4 regions of the Streptomyces aquilus genome follow, and region 1 is predicted to be linked to each of the others. Evidence: riboswitches for the same ligand, from Rfam matches in the RefSeq annotation. Region 1 holds a riboswitch; each other region holds the start of a gene.
The links. A riboswitch is a leader RNA that binds a small molecule or an ion and turns the genes downstream of it on or off. The one in region 1 is predicted to bind cyclic di-AMP.
Positions count from the first base shown of each region.

Region 2: another riboswitch for cyclic di-AMP. It lies ahead of EJC51_RS23735 (M23 family metallopeptidase); the one in region 1 lies ahead of EJC51_RS21125 (LysM peptidoglycan-binding domain-containing protein).
Region 3: another riboswitch for cyclic di-AMP. It lies ahead of EJC51_RS39540 (M23 family metallopeptidase); the one in region 1 lies ahead of EJC51_RS21125 (LysM peptidoglycan-binding domain-containing protein).
Region 4: another riboswitch for cyclic di-AMP. It lies ahead of EJC51_RS28665 (transglycosylase SLT domain-containing protein); the one in region 1 lies ahead of EJC51_RS21125 (LysM peptidoglycan-binding domain-containing protein).

Region 1 covers NZ_CP034463.1:4,594,234-4,599,073, forward strand. Annotated here, with positions in the region: gene EJC51_RS21105 (Ppx/GppA phosphatase family protein) at 1-92, opposite strand, end outside; gene EJC51_RS21110 (DUF501 domain-containing protein) at 89-619, opposite strand; gene EJC51_RS21115 (FtsB family cell division protein) at 646-1,122, opposite strand; gene eno (phosphopyruvate hydratase) at 1,221-2,507, opposite strand; gene EJC51_RS21125 (LysM peptidoglycan-binding domain-containing protein) at 2,813-3,502, opposite strand; cyclic di-AMP (ydaO/yuaA leader) riboswitch at 3,506-3,673, opposite strand; gene EJC51_RS21130 (LysM peptidoglycan-binding domain-containing protein) at 3,868-4,840, opposite strand, start outside.
Region 2 covers NZ_CP034463.1:5,189,417-5,194,256, reverse strand. Annotated here, with positions in the region: gene EJC51_RS23750 (dihydrofolate reductase family protein) at 1-425, shown strand, start outside; gene EJC51_RS23745 (alginate lyase family protein) at 521-1,735, shown strand; tRNA gene EJC51_RS23740 (tRNA-Met) at 1,810-1,883, shown strand; cyclic di-AMP (ydaO/yuaA leader) riboswitch at 2,212-2,369, shown strand; gene EJC51_RS23735 (M23 family metallopeptidase) at 2,381-3,415, shown strand; gene EJC51_RS23730 (aldo/keto reductase) at 3,536-4,480, shown strand; gene EJC51_RS23725 (PrsW family intramembrane metalloprotease) at 4,487-4,840, opposite strand, start outside.
Region 3 covers NZ_CP034463.1:8,649,310-8,654,149, reverse strand. Annotated here, with positions in the region: gene EJC51_RS39545 (exo-rhamnogalacturonan lyase family protein) at 1-432, opposite strand, end outside; gene EJC51_RS39540 (M23 family metallopeptidase) at 646-1,584, opposite strand; cyclic di-AMP (ydaO/yuaA leader) riboswitch at 1,587-1,757, opposite strand; gene EJC51_RS39535 (alpha-galactosidase) at 2,065-4,146, opposite strand; gene EJC51_RS39530 (tyrosine-protein phosphatase) at 4,326-4,840, shown strand, end outside.
Region 4 covers NZ_CP034463.1:6,211,560-6,216,399, reverse strand. Annotated here, with positions in the region: gene EJC51_RS28675 (peptide MFS transporter) at 1-153, shown strand, start outside; gene EJC51_RS28670 (CocE/NonD family hydrolase) at 173-2,173, shown strand; cyclic di-AMP (ydaO/yuaA leader) riboswitch at 2,396-2,578, shown strand; gene EJC51_RS28665 (transglycosylase SLT domain-containing protein) at 2,582-3,028, shown strand; gene EJC51_RS28660 (HAD family hydrolase) at 3,120-3,926, opposite strand; gene EJC51_RS48875 (hypothetical protein) at 4,100-4,705, shown strand; gene EJC51_RS28650 (FAD-dependent oxidoreductase) at 4,720-4,840, opposite strand, start outside.

The DNA of each region.
Region 1 (4,840 bases):
AGGTCGACGAGTTCACCGGTGGCCGGGTCGCAGTCGGCGACCAGGAGACGGATGGAGTTGGTACCGCAGTCGATGGCGGCGACACGGGTCACTGCTCGTCCTCCTTCGGCAGCGTCACGCACGCGCCCTTGCGCCACCACTCCGGCAGCATCGCGATCGCCTCGTCGCCCAGCGGGTTCACACCCGGCCCGGCGGCCAGGGAGTGGCCGACCAGCACGTGCAGGCACTTCACCCGGTCCGGCATGCCGCCCGCGCTCGGGAAGCCCTTGAGCTCCTCGATCTCGTCACGCCGCCGGATGTAGTCCTCGTGCGCGGCGCGGTACGCGGCGGCCAGCTCCGGATCGGTTTGCAGGCGCTCGGTCATCTCCTTCATCACGCCGTTCGCCTCCAGCGTCCCGATCGCGGAGTTCGCCTTCGGGCACGTCAGGTAGTACAGCGTCGGGAAGGGCGTGCCGTCGGGCAGCCGGGGGGCCGTCTCCACCACGTCCGGCTGCCCGCAGGGGCACCGGTGCGCGATGGCGCGCAGCCCGCGCGGCGGACGCCCGAGCTGCTGCTTGAAGGCCTCGACGTCGGCGTCGGTCGGCTCGGTGCGCGGGGTGGTGGGCGGGGGCGTTTGCATGCCTGTTACTGATTTCCTCTGTCGGTCTACTGGTCGGAGGCGTCGGACTTGTCGACCCCGTCCCAGACGTTCGAGTACCAGGGGCGGTCCGCCGCCCCCAGGTCGGCGCGCGACTGCTGGGCCGCGCCCGGGTCGACGACGACGAACCCCGTCTCCCCCGGCATCACATAGTGCAGCCGCTGCCGGATCTGCTGCTCGGCGTACGCGTCGTCCTGCCACCGCGCCTTGAGGTCGCGCAGCTGCTCGACGCGCTGCCGTGCCTGGTCCTGCTCCCGCTGGAGATCGGCGATGTCGGCGCGCTGGGAGACGTACTGCCTTATCGGGTACGCGAGCGCGACGATCAGCGAGCACAGCACCAGCGCGAGCAGCGCCGCGCGGCCGGTGAGCCGCGAGCGGCGGGCCTGCCGCTTGGTCTGGGAGCGGTAGACCCGGGCCGCGGTCTGCTCGCCGAGCAGCCGGATCCGGGTCGCGGTGGAGAAACGGTCCCGGTCCTTGACGGCCATCTCTCACTCCCGTTCACACGCGCGTACGTCCCCGCACACGGTACGGGACCGAGTACGGGGACGTACGTACGACGCTGTCCTTGAGGGCTTTAAGGGTGTCAGCCCTTGAAGCGCGGGAAGGCCGAGCGGCCGGCGTACACCGCGGCGTCGTCGAGGATCTCCTCGATGCGCAGCAGCTGGTTGTACTTGGCGACGCGCTCGGAGCGGGCCGGGGCGCCGGTCTTGATCTGGCCGCAGTTGGTGGCGACGGCGAGGTCGGCGATGGTGACGTCCTCGGTCTCGCCGGAGCGGTGGGACATCATGCACTTGAAGCCGCTGCGCTGGGCGAGCTCGACGGCGTCCAGGGTCTCGGTGAGCGAGCCGATCTGGTTCACCTTGACCAGGAGGGCGTTGGCGGTGCCCTCCTCGATGCCGCGGGCGAGACGCTCCGGGTTGGTGACGAACAGGTCGTCGCCGACGAGCTGGACCTTGTCGCCGAGCTTGTCGGTGATGACCTTCCAGCCGGCCCAGTCGTCCTCGAACAGCGGGTCCTCGATGGAGACGAGCGGGTAGGCCGCGACGAGCTCCTCGTAGTACTCCGTCATCTCGGCGGCGGAGCGCTCCTTGCCCTCGAACTGGTACTTGCCGTCCTTGTAGAACTCGGAGGCGGCGACGTCGAGGGCGAGGGCGACCTGCTCGCCGGGGATGTAACCGGCCTCCTTGATCGCCTCCAGGATGAGGTCCAGGGCGGCGCGGTTGGACTCGAGGTTCGGCGCGAAGCCGCCCTCGTCGCCGAGGCCGGTCGACAGGCCCTTGCTCTTCAGGACCTTCTTGAGGGTGTGGTAGACCTCGGTGCCCCAGCGCAGCGCCTCGGAGAAGGACTCCGCGCCGATCGGGGCGATCATGAACTCCTGGATGTCCACGTTGGAGTCGGCGTGCGAGCCGCCGTTCAGGATGTTCATCATCGGAACGGGCAGCAGGTGCGCGTTCGGGCCGCCCAGGTAGCGGAAGAGCGGGAGGTCGCTGGCCTCGGAGGCGGCGTGGGCGACGGCGAGGGAGACGCCGAGGATGGCGTTGGCGCCGAGGGAGCCCTTGTTGTCGGTGGCGTCCAGGTCGAACATCGCCTGGTCGATCAGCCGCTGCTCGGTGGCGTCGTAGCCGACCAGCTCCGGGCCGATCTGCTCGATGACGGCGAGGACGGCCTTCTCGACGCCCTTGCCGAGGTAGCGGTTCGGGTCACCGTCGCGGAGCTCGATGGCCTCGAAGGCGCCCGTGGAGGCGCCGGAGGGGACGGCGGCACGACCCGTGCTGCCGTCGTCGAGGCCGACCTCGACCTCGACCGTGGGGTTGCCTCGGGAGTCCAGGATTTCCCGGGCTACGACGACGTCGATGGACGGCACGAGCATCTCCTTCTTGGGATGTGACGCGGCTACGGCACTGCCGCAGCGACTCTGCGAGACGAGCCTAACCGGCTCCGGGCGATCGGCCACCGCGTGGACCGCCCCGTGGACAGAACCGATCGTAAATTGTTTCCGAACGGAACAAAGACGGTTCAAGAAACCACGTACAAAACGCGGCGCAAAAAACCCCGCTCCGGTGCGTACGGGGGAACACGCACCGGAGCGGGGAGCCCGTGGGGACGGGGGGACCCTCACGAGGCCCTCAGTATGAGAGGACCACGGATGTGAGGGCGCCGCGGTTCAGGCAGGACTCACTTGAGGTGCAGCTGCTGACCCGGGTAGATGAGGTTCGCGTCCTCGATGATGTCCTTGTTCAGCTTGAACAGCGTCTGGTAGCCGCCCTTGACCTTGTGCTTCTCCGCGATCGAGCTGAGGGTGTCACCCTTGACGACCTTGTACTCGCCGTCGCCCTTCTTGACCTTCTTGCCGGTCGGGGTGGTGACGGTCTTCTTCGCGGCCGTGCGCTCCGAGGAGCGGGAGGCCGACTGCTCGGAGGAGCGGGTGCTGGTGCCGCTGTCGCTCGACGAGCTGGAGGAACCGGAGGACGACGAGCCGCCACCGTTGTAGGCGGCGCCGGACAGGCCCACACCGCAGGTCGGCCAGGCGCCCTTGCCCTGGGAGGCGAGCACCTTCTCGGCGACGGCGATCTGCTGCGCCTTGCTGGCCTGGTTGGCCTGCGGGGCGTAGGCGGTGCCGCCGTACGCGGCCCAGGTCGAGGCCGAGAACTGAAGGCCGCCGTAGTAGCCGTTGCCGGTGTTGATGGACCAGTTGCCGCCCGACTCGCACTGGGCGACGGCGTCCCACTCGGAGGCGGTGGCGGCGGAGGCGTTGCCGGCCGCCATCAGCGGGGCGGCGATGGCGACACCGGTGACGCCGGCGAGCGCGGCGGCGCGGGTGGCCTTGGACGGACGACGGTGCTTGCCCTTGCCGGAAAACAGCATGGTGGATCCCCTCACCGACGCCTGCGAGGTGAGCTGTCGGGTTCGGGCCGGTTGAGTTGCCCGGTCGCGCACCCTGCGGTGCGCGGCTTCACCCCAAGCCGGTCCAGCGTGAACTGCTGGGCCCGGCGCTTACCTTGGGTCCCCCGCTCCTGCCTACGGCGCTTGACGCGACGACTGTTCCCGTACGGCCGCTGGCAGGATTCGGCGTTGCGGCAGCCGGGGCTCGTGGTGACGAGCGGTGTTGACCGTAGACACGGAACCCGGGGGATTTCAAAGACGATCAGGGCTTCTGAGACTCATCCCACACTTTCGCCAAACCGGACATTCAGCGCGAAGCGTGACGCGAACTCCCGTCGCTTTTCGCCCTATTCAGCCCCGACTACGAGGGTCTGACCGGGCATGATGGCGCTCGGGTCGGGACCGATGACCTGCTCGTTCGCGGCGTAGAGGTGGCGCCATCCGCCGTCGAGGCCAAGGGAGTCGGCGATGGAGGCGAGCGTGTCGCCCTCGCGGACGGTGTACGCCTTCTCGTCGGCGCTCGGGCCACGGTGCCGGCCGGTGCCGGTCTCGCCCGCGGGATCACTCTTGGCGTCGCTCTTGTTGTCGCTCTTGTTGTCGCTCTTGTTGTCGCCGCCGAGGGCGCCGATGTCGACGAGGTTCGAAGAGCCGCCCACTTGCCATGAGTTGTCCGATTCGGCCTCATTCGCCGGGACTGTGGGCGAGCTGTCGGGCGACTGTGAGGCGGTCGAGCCGGAGTCGGGCGTATCCGACTTGGCGGACTTGTCCGCGCCGGTGGAGGTGGAGGGCGAGGGAGAGGCGTCGGTGGAGGCGTCACCGGAAGCATCGTCCGACGAGCCGGACTCCGCGGAGTTGGGCAACCCGGATGATTCCGATCCCGATCCGGACGTATCGGACTCCGCGCCGGATCCGGACGCCGAGGACGAACCGGTCCCGACGCCCGTGTCGACATCGGCCGAGCCCGAGTCCTTGCTGAGCCCGTTCAGCAGCCCGCAGGCGCCCCAGACGCCGACACCCTGGTCGGCGAGGACCTTCTCGGCGACGGATATCTGCTGGTTGCGGCTGGCCAGGTCGGCGCTCGGGGCGTAGTCGAGGCCGCCGTACTTCTCCCAGTTCTCCTGCGAGAGGCTGAGCCCGCCGTAGGAACCGTCACCGTTGTTCTGGCTCCAGGAGCCGTCCGTCTCGCACTTGGCGACCTTGTCCCAGGTGCCGCCGTCGGCCGCGCTCGCGCCGGTGGCGGCGAGCAGCGGGATCGCGATGGCGGAGCCGGTCACTCCGGCCGCGACGAGAAGTGCCGGAGCCTGGCGGGGGCGACGGTGA
Region 2 (4,840 bases), 600 kb from region 1:
GCCTGGCCTGCGAACTGGCGACGCTCTGCCCGCCCTCCCGGACCGCGTTCAGCGTCGGCGCGGTCGTGGTCGCCGCCGACGGCACGGAACTCGCCCGCGGGTACTCGAGGGAGGGCGACGACCCCGTCGTCCACGCGGAGGAGGCGGCCCTGGCGAAGATCGACGCGCACGACCCCCGGCTGGCGTCGGCGACCGTCTACAGCAGCCTGGAGCCCTGCGCCCGCCGTGCCTCCCGCCCCGCGCCGTGCGCCCGGCTGATCCTCGACGCCGGGGTACGGCGGGTGGTGACGGCCTGGCGGGAGCCGGACACGTTCGTGACGGCGGCGGACGGGAACGGGCTGCTGGTGGCGCACGGGGTCGACGTCGTCGTACTGCCGGAGTACGAGGAGCGGGCGAAGGCGCCGAACGAGCACCTGCTGTCGTAACGTCAGCCGGCCGCGACCACGGCGGCCGTGGCCTCGGCCGACCGATCGGACCAACAGATCCTGCGCCCCGGCAACCCCCGGTCCACGCTTCCCCTATGAGGCCCCGACTCACCGCCGCTCTCCTGCTGGCCCCGCTCCTCGCCACCGCCTGCGCGGGGACCGGCGCCGACACCCGCACCATGGCCCGCGCCCTCCCCCCGGACACCGCCTTCACCCACCCCGGCGTGCTCGTCAGCGAGGCGCAGCTGGAGGCCGTGAAGAAGAACGTCACCGCGGGCAAGCAGCCGTGGCTCAAGGCCTACCTCGACATGCGGGACAGCAAGTACGGGGCGTACAAGTACCGGCCCGAGCCGTACGCCAGCGTCGACTGCCCCGGTGGCGACCACGCCGACCGGCCCGCGCACGGCTGTGTCGAGGAGCGCGAGGACGCCATCGCCGCCTACACCCAGGCCCTGCTGTTCCGGATCACCGGCAAGCAGCAGCACGCCGTGAAGGCCAGGGAGATCATGGACGCCTGGTCGGCGACGATGCGGCGGCACACCGAGGAGGACGCCGGGTTGCAGACCGGGTGGGCCGGGTCGACGTGGGCGCGGGCCGCCGAGATCGTCCGGCACAGTCCCGGCGCGGGCTGGCCGGCGGACCGGGTCGCCCGGTTCGAGACCATGCTGCGCACGGCGTATCTGCCGACCGTCACCCGCAAGGTCCCCGACTACAACGGCAACTGGGACCTCGTGATGACCGACGCGGCCATCGGGATCGCCGTCTTCCTGGAGGACCGCAAGGCCTTCGAGCACGCCCTGGAACGGTTCCGCGAGCGCGTGCCCGCCTACTTCTACCTGGCGAAGGACGGCAAGCTGCCGCTCACGCCCAAGGGGTCGACCGTCAACACCCCGCAGAAGCTCACGACGTACTGGTTCGGGCAGCGGACGTACAAGGACGGCATGTCCCAGGAGACCTGCCGCAACTTCAAGCACGTCGGCTACTCCGTCGCCGCCACCGCCCACATCGCCGAGACCGCCTGGCACCAGGGCATCGACCTGTACGGCGAGGTGAAGGACCGGCTCAAGAGCGCCCTCGCCTTCCACGCCCGGTACCAGGCCGGGGAGTCCGCCCCCGTGTGGCTGTGCGGCGGCAAGGTGGACCGGAACATGGGGCCGGACCTGGAGGTCGCCCTCAACCACCTGGAGAACCGCCTCGGCATGGCCGTCCCGGCCGCCCACAAGCTCGCCGAGGAGACCCGCCCGGCCGGTACCGACAACCTCTTCGTCTCCTGGGAGACCCTGACCCACGCGGGCAATCCCGGCAGCTGAGAACCGCTCGTGAGCTGGGGCGACGTAAAGGTGGCGCGAGGGGTCCCGCGGATGGCGTATGCTGGTTTCACCGACGCGGGGTGGAGCAGCTCGGTAGCTCGCTGGGCTCATAACCCAGAGGTCGCAGGTTCAAATCCTGTCCCCGCTACTGAAGGCCCAGGGCCGGAATCCAGATCAATGGATTCCGGCCCTGAGTCGTTGTCCGGGCCCTTTCCGGCCGTCGGAGACATGGGCGATGTCACGGCCGGTGATCAGGCGAGCGCCCTCCGCATAACAACTGACATACCGTCAATACCTGTGAGTCTCCTGTGGGTCTCCGGGGGCGGGGTCAACTCGCCCGTTTTTCACCGGCCATGACCCCTACGTCCTGCCGAAAAAGGTTAATGATCAAGCAGAACAGCTTGGAATCCGTACCCCGGGTCTATTAACGTTCGATAACGCAGCGCGGTCGTCCCAGCCGTCACAAGAGTCGGCTCCGTGCGCACGCGCCGAATCCCGCAAGGGAACCGGGGAACCACCAACTTGGGGTGAATCACGCGGAAGTCGCCGTGGCAGCACGGCGGTTATACGCGCGTAGGAGACCTTCCTGCTCCGAACCCGTCAGCTAACCCGGTAGGCGAGAAGGAAGGAAAGGAGCACGCCCACGTGGCGTCAAACCGGCCTGCCCCCGAGGCCCCGTACGTGCCGAGCCAGCGCAGCACCGATGCCTTCGGCTACGGCAGCTACCACCACGACGAGGGCCCGCAGGACGTCTGGAATCCCACCGAGGACTCCCTCCGCCCGCCGCGTGGCAAGCACCGGGTGGCCAAGCAGCGCGGCGGGGGACTCGCCCGCAGCTCCACGGTCCTGGGCGTCGGTGTCATAGCCGCCGTCGGCGCGGGCGGCATGGCCAGCGCCAACACCGGCAAGCCGCCGGTCTCCATCTCGATCCCCGACCTGCCCAACGTGGGCGGCGTCTTCGGCGGTGACGACGAGGCCCCCAAGGGTTCCGCCACCGCCCTCAGCAGCCTGGCCACCAGCGCCACGCGGACCGCCGAGAGCGGCTCGGACGCCGGTGAGGCGCTGCGCAACCGGATCATGGCGCAGGCCGAGAGCCAGCAGAACCAGGTCGACAACAAGGCGCAGCTGGCCGCCGAGGCCGAGGTCGCCACGCAGACCGCGAAGGCCGAGGCCGCCGCGCTCAAGCAGGCCGCCGACGACGCCGCCGCGGCGAAGAAGGCCGCCGAGGAGAAGGCCGCGAAGGAGGCCGAGGCCAAGCGCCTCGCCGAGCTCGCCAAGCAGTTCACGCTGCCGACCTCCTCGTACACGATCACCTCGACCTTCGGTCAGGCCGGCTCGCTGTGGTCCTCCGGCTACCACACCGGGCTCGACTTCGCGGCCCCCACGGGCACGCTGATCAAGGCGATCCACAGCGGCACCATCACGGAGGCCGGCTGGGCCGGCTCCTACGGCTACCGCACGATCCTCACCCTCGACGACGGCACCGAGCTGTGGTTCTGCCACCAGTCCTCGATCAGCGTCAGCGTCGGCCAGAAGGTCAGCACCGGCGACGTCATCGGACGCGTCGGCGCGACCGGCAACGTGACCGGCGCCCACCTGCACCTGGAGGTCCACCCGGGCGGTGCGGACACCGGCATCGACCCGATGGCGTGGCTGCGGAGCAAGGGCCTGAACCCCTGACCTCTCAGAGGCGCGCCTCTCTCTGAACCCCGGCGGTCCTGACGCTCACCCCCCGACGTCAGGGCTGCCGGTCCGCTGTGTACGGAATACCGGCTTCCGGCGCAGGTGTTGATCCCGTACATGACTTCTCTTCGCAAGCTGGGCACGTCCGATCTCGAGGTCTTCCCGCTCTCCCTGGGCGGCAACGTCTTCGGCTGGACCGCCGACGAGGCGCAGTCCTTCGCCGTCCTCGACGCCTACGCCGCCGCGGGCGGCAACTTCCTCGACACCGCCGACTCCTACTCGAACTGGGTGGAGGGGAACTCGGGCGGCGAGTCCGAGACCATCATCGGCAAGTGGACCAAGGCGCGCGGCAACCGCGACGACGTCGTGATCGCCACGAAGGTCAGCCAGCACCCGGAGTTCCAGGGCCTGCGGGCCGCCAACATCAAGGCCGCCGCGGACGCCTCCCTGCGCCGCCTGGGCACCGACCACATCGACCTCTACTACACCCACTTCGACAAGCCCGAGGTGCCGGTCGAGGAGATCATCGGCGCGCTGGACGAGCTGGTGACGGCGGGCAAGGTGCGGCACATCGCCGCGTCCAACATCTCGGCCGAGCGGCTGGAGAAGTCGCTGGCCTTCTCCGAGCGCGAGGGCCTGGCCCGGTACGTGGCGCTCCAGCCGCACTACAACCTGGTCTCGCGCGAGACGTACGAGGGCGAGCTCCAGGACCTGGCGGAGCGCACCGGCCTCGCCGCCGTCCCCTACTTCGCGCTCGCCTCCGGGTTCCTCACCGGCAAGTACCGCGACGGCGAGGTGGTGGAGGGCGCCCGGGCCGCCGGAGCCGGCAAGCACCTGGAGACCGAGCGGGGCCGCAAGGTCCTCGCCGCCCTCGACGACGTCGCCGAGGCCCACCGCGTGCCGGTCGCCACGATCGCCCTGGCCTGGCTCGCCGCCCAGCCGACGGTGACGGCCCCGATCGCCTCGGCGCGGGTGGTGGACCAGCTGCCGGCGCTGCTCAAGGTCGCGGAGGTGACCCTCACGGAGGCCGAGGTGGAGCGGCTGACGGAGGCGTCCGCGTAGCTTTCGTCAGGTCTGGTAGGGGTTGTACGCGGGGTACGGCGCCGACTGCTGGCCGTACCCGTACACCCCGTACATCGGCCACGGTGCCGCCACCACCGGGACCGGCGGTGCCGTCGTCCGGGCCGCGTGGTCGAGCGCCGGGCGGGCGACGTCCCGCCGGGCCCACAGCTCGTGCAACAACTCCCTCTCCCGTACGACGAAGTCGGCGCCGGCGCGGCCGCGGCGCCCCCGGTGCCGCAGGAACGCCAGCGACGTCGCGTACGCCTCGTACTGCGCCACCGCCCGCGCGGCGGGCCGTCCGGCGTGCCGGCGGGCGTACTGGCGGGCGATGCGCCGGGCCCGCATCGAACTGAGCGCGAA
Region 3 (4,840 bases), 4.1 Mb from region 1:
GGTGATGACGCCGGTCGACACCTCGACGCGGCCCGCGGACCGGGTGACCGTGACCTGCTGCTCCGGCGCGGCCGGAGTGCCCGCCGCGAGCTTGTAGGCGGAGGCCTTCGGCGCGCCGGGTGCGAGGGCGTGCGCCGTCCACTTCACCGAGCCGTCAGGCCAGTAGCCGGTGACCCAGCTCTGGACGGGGACGTCGTCGCCCGCGGCGGTCGTCAGCCGGAAGGACTGCTCCGGCCGGTACGCCCCGCGCGCCCACGGCACGCCCCAGGTGGCACCGGCGTGGACGTCGGGCGCCGAGCCCTCCAGCCAGTGCAGTTCGGTGTCGTCGGCGTCCGCCGCGGCGGCGGTGCGGGACAGTGCCCAGGAGAACTGGGCCGCGGCGGCCGCGGCTGCGGCGCCCTTGATGACGGTGCGTCGGTCGACGCCGGGCACGGGGACCTCCGGATGCGGGTGCGGATGCCATGACGGTCAGAAAGCGCTTGCATCGCTTCGGAGATCACTGTGGTCCCACCCTCGCCTCCCTGTCGACGCTTTGGGCAGCCGCGCCACAAGACCGCAATGAACCGATCATGAAACGGCAAGACCCGACACCGAAGGCCGGACCCGGGGATCGGGATCCGGCCTTCGGTGGCATCGGGGGGAGCGTCAGCCGACGGCGACGCCCTTCGAACGGAGGTACCCGACCGGGTCGATGTCCGAGCCGTAGTCCGGCGTCGTCCGGATCTCGAAGTGGAGGTGCGGACCCGTCACGTTGCCGGTGGCACCGGAGAGGCCGACCTGCTGCCCCTCGGTGACGGTCTGGCCGGCCGAGACCGAGAGCGCGGACAGGTGGGCGTACTGCGCGTAGTAGCCGTCGGCGAGCCGGATGACGACCTGGTTGCCGTACGCGCCGCCCCAGCCGGCGGAGACGACGGTGCCCGCGCCCACGGCCTTCAGCGAGGTGCCGGTCGGGACGACGAAGTCGACGCCCGTGTGGTAGCCGCTGGACCACATGCTGCCGGCCACGTGGTAGCCCGTGCCGACGGTGGCGCCGGAGACGGGCAGGGTGAAGCCGCTGGAGCTGCCGGTGCCGGCGGACTCGCTGCTCTGGGTGGCGGTCGTCGCGTTCGAGGAGGACGAGGACTTCTCGGTGCTCGTGGACTTCTCGGAGCCGGCGGACCTGTCCGTGCTCGCCGCCGCCTTCTTGCCCAGCGTGAGCTTCAGGCCGGGGTGGATGAGCGAGGGGTCGGAACCGACGGCCTCACGGTTGTCCGAGTACAGCTTCTTCCAGCCGCCGGTGACGTTCTGCTCGTCGGCGATCTTCGAGAGGTAGTCACCGGCCTTCACCGAATAGGTGCGCACGGTCGCGGTGTTCGCGGCGCCCTTCTTCTGCGTGGCCTTCTCGGTGGCCGTCTTCGCGGCGACCGGAACGGACCGGACGGCCTTTTCCGAAACCGACTGCGCCACGGACTGACCGGTGGCCGCGTGGGCGCCTGCGGCCCCCATCAGAGGCAGGGCGAGTGCGGCGCCACCGGTTCCGGCGACGGCGATCGAGCGGGTGAGGCGCTGGGACTTCGGACGGCGGTGCTTACCCTTCGCGGGCATGGCGAATTCCTCTCCGGCGCCTGCGAGGTGAGCTGTCGGGTGCGGACTGGAGATGTCCGGACGCACCGAGGTGCGACTTAACCCCAAGCCTGTTCCGGAAGACCGGTCCAGGCGGTTGTACCTGTGGGTCCCCCGCTCCTGCCGTTCACGGGTGAGTTGTGCGGATTCCGGTCGGCGGCAGGATTGGGCGTCCGTCCGGATTGGTGGCGAACGTAAGCGAGGAAGACGCAAAGGGACAAGTAAGAGGTTCCAGGGTGATTGCGTTCCTCTTGATCCGCCGCGAAATTCACGGTCACCCTCCGTGTTTTGGCGGGCCTTCCCGGAACGCAATCACCCAGCTTTTGACAGCGAATTACGTGAACATGACGAACGACTCAGGGTCACCGATATGACGCTGCTCACGTGCCGTTCGCACAGCTTCCCTTATTCCAGAGCGAGTTGGAATGAAGGCTACGGAAGCCACCAATTCGGACAGAAAGCTCAGATGCGACGCAGCCGTAGAACTGCCGCATCCAGATCGCCCCGCAATCCCACCCGCAGCCCGTGATGCAGCAATACGGCACCTCTGTGAATTTCGCCCGTTTCACGGCATTCATACGACGCCTTCGGGTCGAGCCCGCGCAGCCGCAGCGCCGGAACGGGTTCGCCGTACCGCTGCGACTGGAGCCAGGCCAGGACGACGGTCTCGTCCCCGAGGACGTACTGCACGGCGCTCAGGCCGTCGCCCTGCGGCGCCCGGAGCCGGTACTGGTCGCCGCGCTGCACGAGCGGCCGGATGTCCTTGTAGAGCTCCACCCACTCGCGGGCCTCGGCGAGCTCCTCCTCGCTCCACCGGGTGAGGTCGCCGCCGACACCGAGCACCCCTGCCATGGCGCTGACGAAGCGGAAGCGCAGCGAGCTGACCCGGCCGTTGAGCATGGCGTTCGGACTGTCGGTGACCCAGGCCGCCATCACGCGCGCGGGGTGGATCTGACTGAAGCCGTGCTGGATGGCGAGCCGGTCGAGCGGGTCGGTGTTGTCGGAGGTCCACACCTGGTCCGTACGGCCCAGGACGCCGAGGTCGATGCGGCCGCCGCCGCCCGAGCAGGACTCGAAGGCGACGCCGGGGTGGGCGGCCCGCAGCCGGTCCAACAGGGCATAGAAGGCGTGCACATGGTCGACCCAGAGCCGCTGCGGATAGGCGTCGCCGGGCCAGCCCGCGTCGGTGAAGCAGCGGTTGAAGTCCCACTTCACGTAGTCGATCGGGGCGCTGGACAGCAGGGCGTCGAGCTGCCCCCACAGGTACTCCTGGACGTCCTCGCGCGCGAGATTGAGGACGAGCTGATTGCGCAGCTCCGTCCGCTTTCGTCCCGGCTGGAACTGCACCCAGTCGGGGTGTGCCCGGTACAGGTCGCTGTCCGGGTTGACCATCTCGGGCTCGACCCAGATGCCGAACTGCATCCCGAGCCCGTGCACGTAGTCGGCGAGGGGCTTCAGGCCGCCCGGGAAGCGGTCGCGGTTGACCGTCCAGTCGCCGAGTCCGGCGCGGTCGCTGGTGCGGGCGCCGAACCAGCCGTCGTCCACGACGAACAGCTCGACGCCGATGGCCGCGGCCCGCCGCGCGAGGTTCCCCTGCTGCTCCTCGGAGATGTCGAACTCGGTGGCCTCCCAGGAGTTGAACAGCACCGGACGGTCCTGCTCGGCGTCCGGGACGACGTACGTCCGCTGGTAGGCGTGCCACGCGCGGCTGGCGCCGCCGAAGCCGCCGTCGCTCCACAGCCCCGCGAAGACGGGGGTCGTGAACGACTCACCCGCCGCCAGCCTCAGCAGCCCCGACTCGTCGTACCCGGCACCGCCGGTGATCTGCACGCGCGCGTCGGGGAGTTGGGCCACCGCGATCCGCCAGGAGCCCGACCAGCCGAGCGCGCAGGCGTAGACCTCGCCGCGCTCCTCACCGGCGTCGGTGTCGAGGGCGACCCAGGGCAGGTGCTGGTGGCTGGTGTGGCCGCGGCGGCTGCCGATGACCTTCTCACCGTAGGTGAGGGGGGCGCGCACGAGCCGGGACTCGGCGGCCCAGCGGCCGTGCAGCTGGGAGAGCCGCCAGTCCTCGCGGTCGGGCAGCGTCCAGGTGGCGGAGTCGGCGCGCAGCAGCTCCAGGGCGTCGTCGCCCTGGTTCTCCAGGGTGGTCCAGCGCTCCACCACGTCGCCGCGCATCCGGTAGTGCAGCGTGACGAGGAGACCGCCGTCCCGGAACCGCAGCCTCAGCTCGTCGGCGTCGGCGTCGGTCTCGTACGCCTCGAAGCTCCACTCGGTGCCGCGGCGCTCGTCGGTGCGCACCGAAAGGGCGGGCCGGACGAAGCGGGGGCCACCCTCGACCGGGTACTCCTCGCGCCCGTCGAGCGGGGACTCGAAAGGCCAGTAGTCGGGCAGCGGACGGACCGCGAGCGCCTCGGCGTCCGCAAGGGCGATGGTGGGGCCCCAGTGCAGATGCAGCAGCTCGTCGCCCTCGGTGAGGTGGACGGCGTAGCTGCTGGCGGGCCCGGTCAGGAGCCAGGTGCGGCCGTTGGGGGCGATCTCCAGCATGGAACCTCACAGATACAAACAGGGGCGAACAGTGGCACTCAAGTATCAACATCATCGAGGCCTGAGGTGCCCGGATGCAACGCCTGTGGACAACTCATTGCCCCAGGAACCCATGTCGTATCGTCAAGAGCGTGCCCGTCGGCGAGCCGCGGCGACGGGGCCGGCTGGGAGGAGCCCCCGTGACGCAGCAGATCCCGTCGACCGAGCCCGAGCTGGCCGGAGTCCGCAACTTCCGTGACGTGGGCGGCCTTCCGACCGAGGACGGCCGGCGGGTGCGGTACGGAGTGCTGTTCCGCAGCGGCCATCTCGCGCACGCGACCGACGAGGACGCCGCGTTCCTGGACTCCCTGGGGCTGCACACCATCTTCGACTTCCGCAACGCCTCGGACCAGAAGCTGGAGGGTCCGGACGTCGAGCTGTCGGGGGTGCGCAATGTGAACCTGCCGCTGAGCGACCCGGCGGACGGCGCGGAGTTCTGGAAGATGGTCCGGGACGGCGAGATCGAGCAGCTGCGCGAGATCCTCGGCGACAACAAGGGGGCGAACCGGATGATCGCCTCGTATCGGAAGATCGTGAAGGAGCGCACCGCCGAGCACGCGCGTGTGCTGCACTCCCTCGCCGAGGACAGCGTCCCGGCGCTGATGCACTGCGCGGCGGGCAAGGACCGCGCGGGCCTGTCGATAGCGGTGACGCT
Region 4 (4,840 bases), 1.6 Mb from region 1:
GCCAACGGCATCCAGGCGCAGACGGTGAAGCTCTACGACGACGTCTCCCACCCGGCCTACTTCGGCGTCAACGGCGCGATCGCGGTGGCCGCGGGCCTCGCGGTGATGGCCGCGGCACCCTGGCTGCGCCGCACCATGCACCCCGTCCACTGAAGCGAACGGGATCATCCTCATGCACATCCGTACGTCCTTCCCCTACGAGACGACCCACGAGGACCTGCGCATCCCGCTCCCGGACGGGACACAGCTGTACGCGCGCGTGTGGCGACCACTCACCCAGGAACCGGTACCCGCTCTGCTCGAATACCTGCCCTACCGCCTGACCGACTGGACCGCGCCCCGCGACTTCCAGCGCCATCCCTGGTACGCGGGCCACGGCTACGCCTCCGTGCGCGTCGACGTCCGCGGGCACGGCAACAGCGGCGGTCTGCCGACGGACGAGTACTCGGCGACGGAGCTGGCCGACGGGGTCGAGGTGGTCAACTGGCTGGCGGCGCAGCCCTGGTGCGACGGCAAGGTCGGCATGTTCGGCATCTCCTGGGGCGGCTTCAACTCCCTCCAGATCGCGGCCCTCGCACCCGAGCCGCTCAAGGCGGTCGTCACGGTCTGCTCCACGGACGACCGCTATGACAACGACGTGCACTACATGGGAGGTTCCGTCCTCGCCGTCGACATGCACGCCTGGGCCGCGACCATGCTGGCCTTCGTCTCCCGGCCGCCGGACCCGCGGTACGCGGGCCTGGCCTGGCGGGACATGTGGCTCAAGCGCCTGGAGCACGTCGATCCGTTCATCCACACGTGGCTGGACCACCAGACCAGGGACGCCTACTGGCGGCACGGCAGTGTCTGCGAGGACTACGGCGCGATCGACGCGGCGGTCCTGGCGGTGGGCGGCTGGCACGACCCTTACCGCGACACGGTGCTCAGGCTGGTCGAGCACCTGCCGCCGGACCGGGTCCGCGGGCTGATCGGCCCCTGGTCCCACCAGTACCCCGACCGCGGGCTGCCGCCGGGCCCGGCGATCGGCTTCCTCCAGGAGACCCTGCGCTGGTGGGACCAGCACCTCAAGGGCGTCGACACCGGCGTCCTGCGGGAACCCCTGCTGCGGTCCTGGGTCAGCGACTCCCACCGCCCCGCCACGGTCTACGACACGCTCCCGGGCCGCTGGGTCGGCGAGCCGGCCTGGCCCTCCCCGCACGTCACGACGGTCTCGTACGGCCTCCAGGGCGCCCCTGTCCTCGTCCGCTCCCCGCAGCACACGGGCGTGGACGCCGGGCGTTTCTTCCCGTTCGGGAACGACGCCGACCTGCCGCCGGACCAGCGGGAGGAGGACGCCCGGTCGGCCTGCTTCGAGTTCGCGGTGGGTGAGGAGACGTGGGTGCTGGGGCGGCCCCGGGTGCGGTTGCGGGTGACGTGCGAGGTGCCGCGCGGGCAGGTGATCGCACGGTTGTGCGATGTGGCGCCGGACGGGTCGTCGACGCTGGTCACCCGGGGCGTGCTGAACCTGTCGGCGCGGCACGGGCGGGACCGGGCGGTGCCGTGGGAGCCGGGGGCGAGCGGGGAGGTCGTCTTCGAGCTGAACGGCATCGGGCATGTCTTCCCGCCCGGGCACCGCATCCGGCTCGCGGTCTCCTCCGCGTACTGGCCGTGGATCTGGCCGCAGCCCGAGTCCGACGCCGGCTTCACACTGGACCCGGCGGGCAGCTTCCTCGAACTGCCGGTCAGGACACATGACGTGGACTCGGACACCGGCATCGGCTTCGGCGAGCCCGAGCAGTCGGAACCCCTGGGCGTGAACTACCCGGCCACCCTCGACGAGCCCCGCCCCGAGCGGCTGGTCGTGCGGGATGTCGCCAAGGGCGAGTGGCGGCTGGAGGTCGACCCGCGCTACGGCGGCACCCGCTTCTACCCCGACGGCCTGGAGTTCACCGAGGACGCGCTGGAGACGTACACGATCCAGGAGGCGGACCCGCTGTCGGCCCGCGCCCGTTCGGACTGGTCGATCCGGCTGCACCGGCCGGAGCTGGGCTGGGACACCACCGTCCGCACCCGCTCGGAGATCACCTGTGCGGCGACCGAGTTCCTGACGTCCAACGAGGTGATCTGCACCGAGAGCGGTGAGGTGGTCTTCCACCGGACCTGGGAGAAGCGGATTCCACGGACCGCCGGTTAACCGCCAGTTGAGGGTTGATTGCCCGATTTGCCGTTCTCGTTCTCCGCGGTGAGTTGGCTCACTTCACCCTGCCCTCACCCTGTCCGAAAACCCCGGAATTCCGGGGCGCGCAAGCCGGACACCAAGGTCAACAGGTGCGATCTGTGAATCCGGTACTTGTTTCGGACATGTGCAGTCGCATACGTTCCGGGCCCGGGCGGACGCCGAATCCTGCCGCCGCCCGTAGACCGCTCACCTCACCCAGAGAACTTCACGGCAGGAGCGGGGGACCCAGGTAAGTCGCCGGGCCGGACGTCTTCGGACGCGCCGGTACGGCTTGGGGTGAAGTCATGCCTTCTTCGGCATGGCCGGGCAGCTCCCGCCCGAACCCGACAGCTCACCTCGCAGGCGCCGGAGAGGAACTTCGTCATGCGTCTGTCCCGCAAGCTCGCCGTCACCGGTGCCGCCGTCGCCGCACTCGCCTTCCCCGTCGTCGGCGCGACCACCGCGTCCGCGGCCACCACGACCACGGTCACCGCCACCTCGCTCGGCTACTCCGACACCCTCGACGGCTGGATCCGCGCCTCGCTCCAGGTCATGGCGCAGAACGGCATTCCCGGCACCTACGACGGCATCTACCGCAACGTCATCCGCGAGTCCTCGGGCAACCCCTACGCCATCAACAACTGGGACTCCAACGCCGCCGCGGGCACGCCCTCCAAGGGCCTGCTCCAGGTGATCGACCCGACGTTCAACGCGTACCACGTGGCCGGCACGTCGTGGGACTCCTACGACCCGGTCGCGAACATCACCGCGGCCTGCAACTACGCGGCCGCGGTGTACGGCTCGATCGACAACGTGTACGGCGCGTACTGAGGTCTGCCGAGGGCTGATTGAACAGTCTCTCGTCGGGGACTGCTTGAACAGCCTTTCGCCGAGGGCTGGTTGAAGAGCCTTCCGCAGGGGCCTAGTGGAAGAGTCTTTCGAGGACGACGGCGATGCCGTCGTCCTCGTTCGACAAGGTCACCTCGTCGGCCACGGCCTTGAGTTCGGGGTGGGCGTTGGCCATCGCGACGCCGTGGGCCGCCCAGTCGAACATGGGGATGTCGTTGGGCATGTCGCCGAAGGCGAGGGTGTCCCGCGGGCCCAGGCCGAGGTACTCGGCGGCCAGCGCGAGGCCCGTCGCCTTGGTGATGCCGCATGGCTGGAGTTCGACGGTGCCGGGGCCCGACATCGTCACCGTGGCGAGGGAACCGACGACTCCGCGCGCGGTCGCCGCCAACTCGTCGTCGGTCAGGGCCGGGTGGCGCAGCAGCACCTTGCTGATCGGCTCGCACCACAGGTCGTCGCGGCGGCCCACCCGCACGGCGGGCAGCGTCGGGTGCGGCATCAGATACCCCGGCTCGATGAGCGTGAGCCCGTCGACCCCGTCCTGGTCCACGGCCGCGTACACCTGCCCCACCTCGGCCTCGATCTTGCCGAGCGCGGTCTCGGCCAACTCCCGGTCCAGGGTGACCGACCACAGCAGACGGTCCACGCCGGCGTCGTAGACCTGCGCGCCCTGCCCGCACACCGCGAGTCCGGTGCTGCCGAGGTCGTCGAGGAGCGGCCGCACTCTCGGGGCCGGTCGGCCGGTCACCACCAGATGCCGGGCCCCGGCCGACGTCACCCGCGCGAGTGCGGCGAGCGACCGGTCGGAGAGCGTGTCGTCGCCCCGGAGGAGGGTCCCGTCCAGGTCAGTGGCGACGAGTGAATATGCGGTGGGTGCGGCCATGATCAGAGAATACGGATGGAATCCCCCGGCGACTCGACGCGAACCGGACGGCCGCAGCTTTCACATCCGTCGACGGCGACTCCGGTTGGGAGTTGACGGCGGCTCCGGTTGAGAGTCGGAGGGGAGCCCGCACACCACCGGTTGCGTCGGTCGGTGGGTGAGATGCTCGCGAGATGACCGATCACCCGGAGACCTTCCTGAACCATCTGCGGACCGCCGCGGTCGGCATCCTCGAACGCTTCCCCGAGCAGCTCAGGCCCGAGATCTACGCTCTGTCCTTCCGCATCTGGCGCATCGACGGCGACGACCGCCACCCGTACGTGGCCATCGGCTACAACACCGAGAGCCAGTACGAGCGCGAGAGGTACCCGGGTGACGAGGGCGAGGTCCGCTGGAACTACGCCTACTGGCTCCTCGACGGCTTCGAGATGCTCGGCAACATCCCCGAGGACCCGGTCGGCAGCCGGGTGTACGAGGAGGAGGTCAAGCGGCTCGGCGCCTGGTACGACGGCGAGTTCGACCTCGACCGGGTCCTGGACGACGACGACCTGAGCGCCCGCACCGACCTCCTCCGCCGGCACTTCCACGACGCCGTCATCGACCTCGCCCGCCACCTCCACGCCGACGGCGTGATCGAGAAGACCCTCGGCCGCCCGCTGCCGGTCGTCGTCTTCGACATGGAGTGCCCCGGCTGGGAGGCCCACGCGACGGAGTGCGCCAACCCGCCGGAACTGATCGAGGAGTTCACGGCATGGCTGCGGGAGTCCGGGGAGATCTGATCCGCCGCCCGGCCCTACCCGTGCGCCGCCGCCAGATGCCGCGCCAGCCGCGGTGAGGCGAACTCCGTGCCGCACACGAAGCGCATCACCGGTCCGTACGACGACGCCGACGGGAGGCCCGTGAAGTACAGGCCC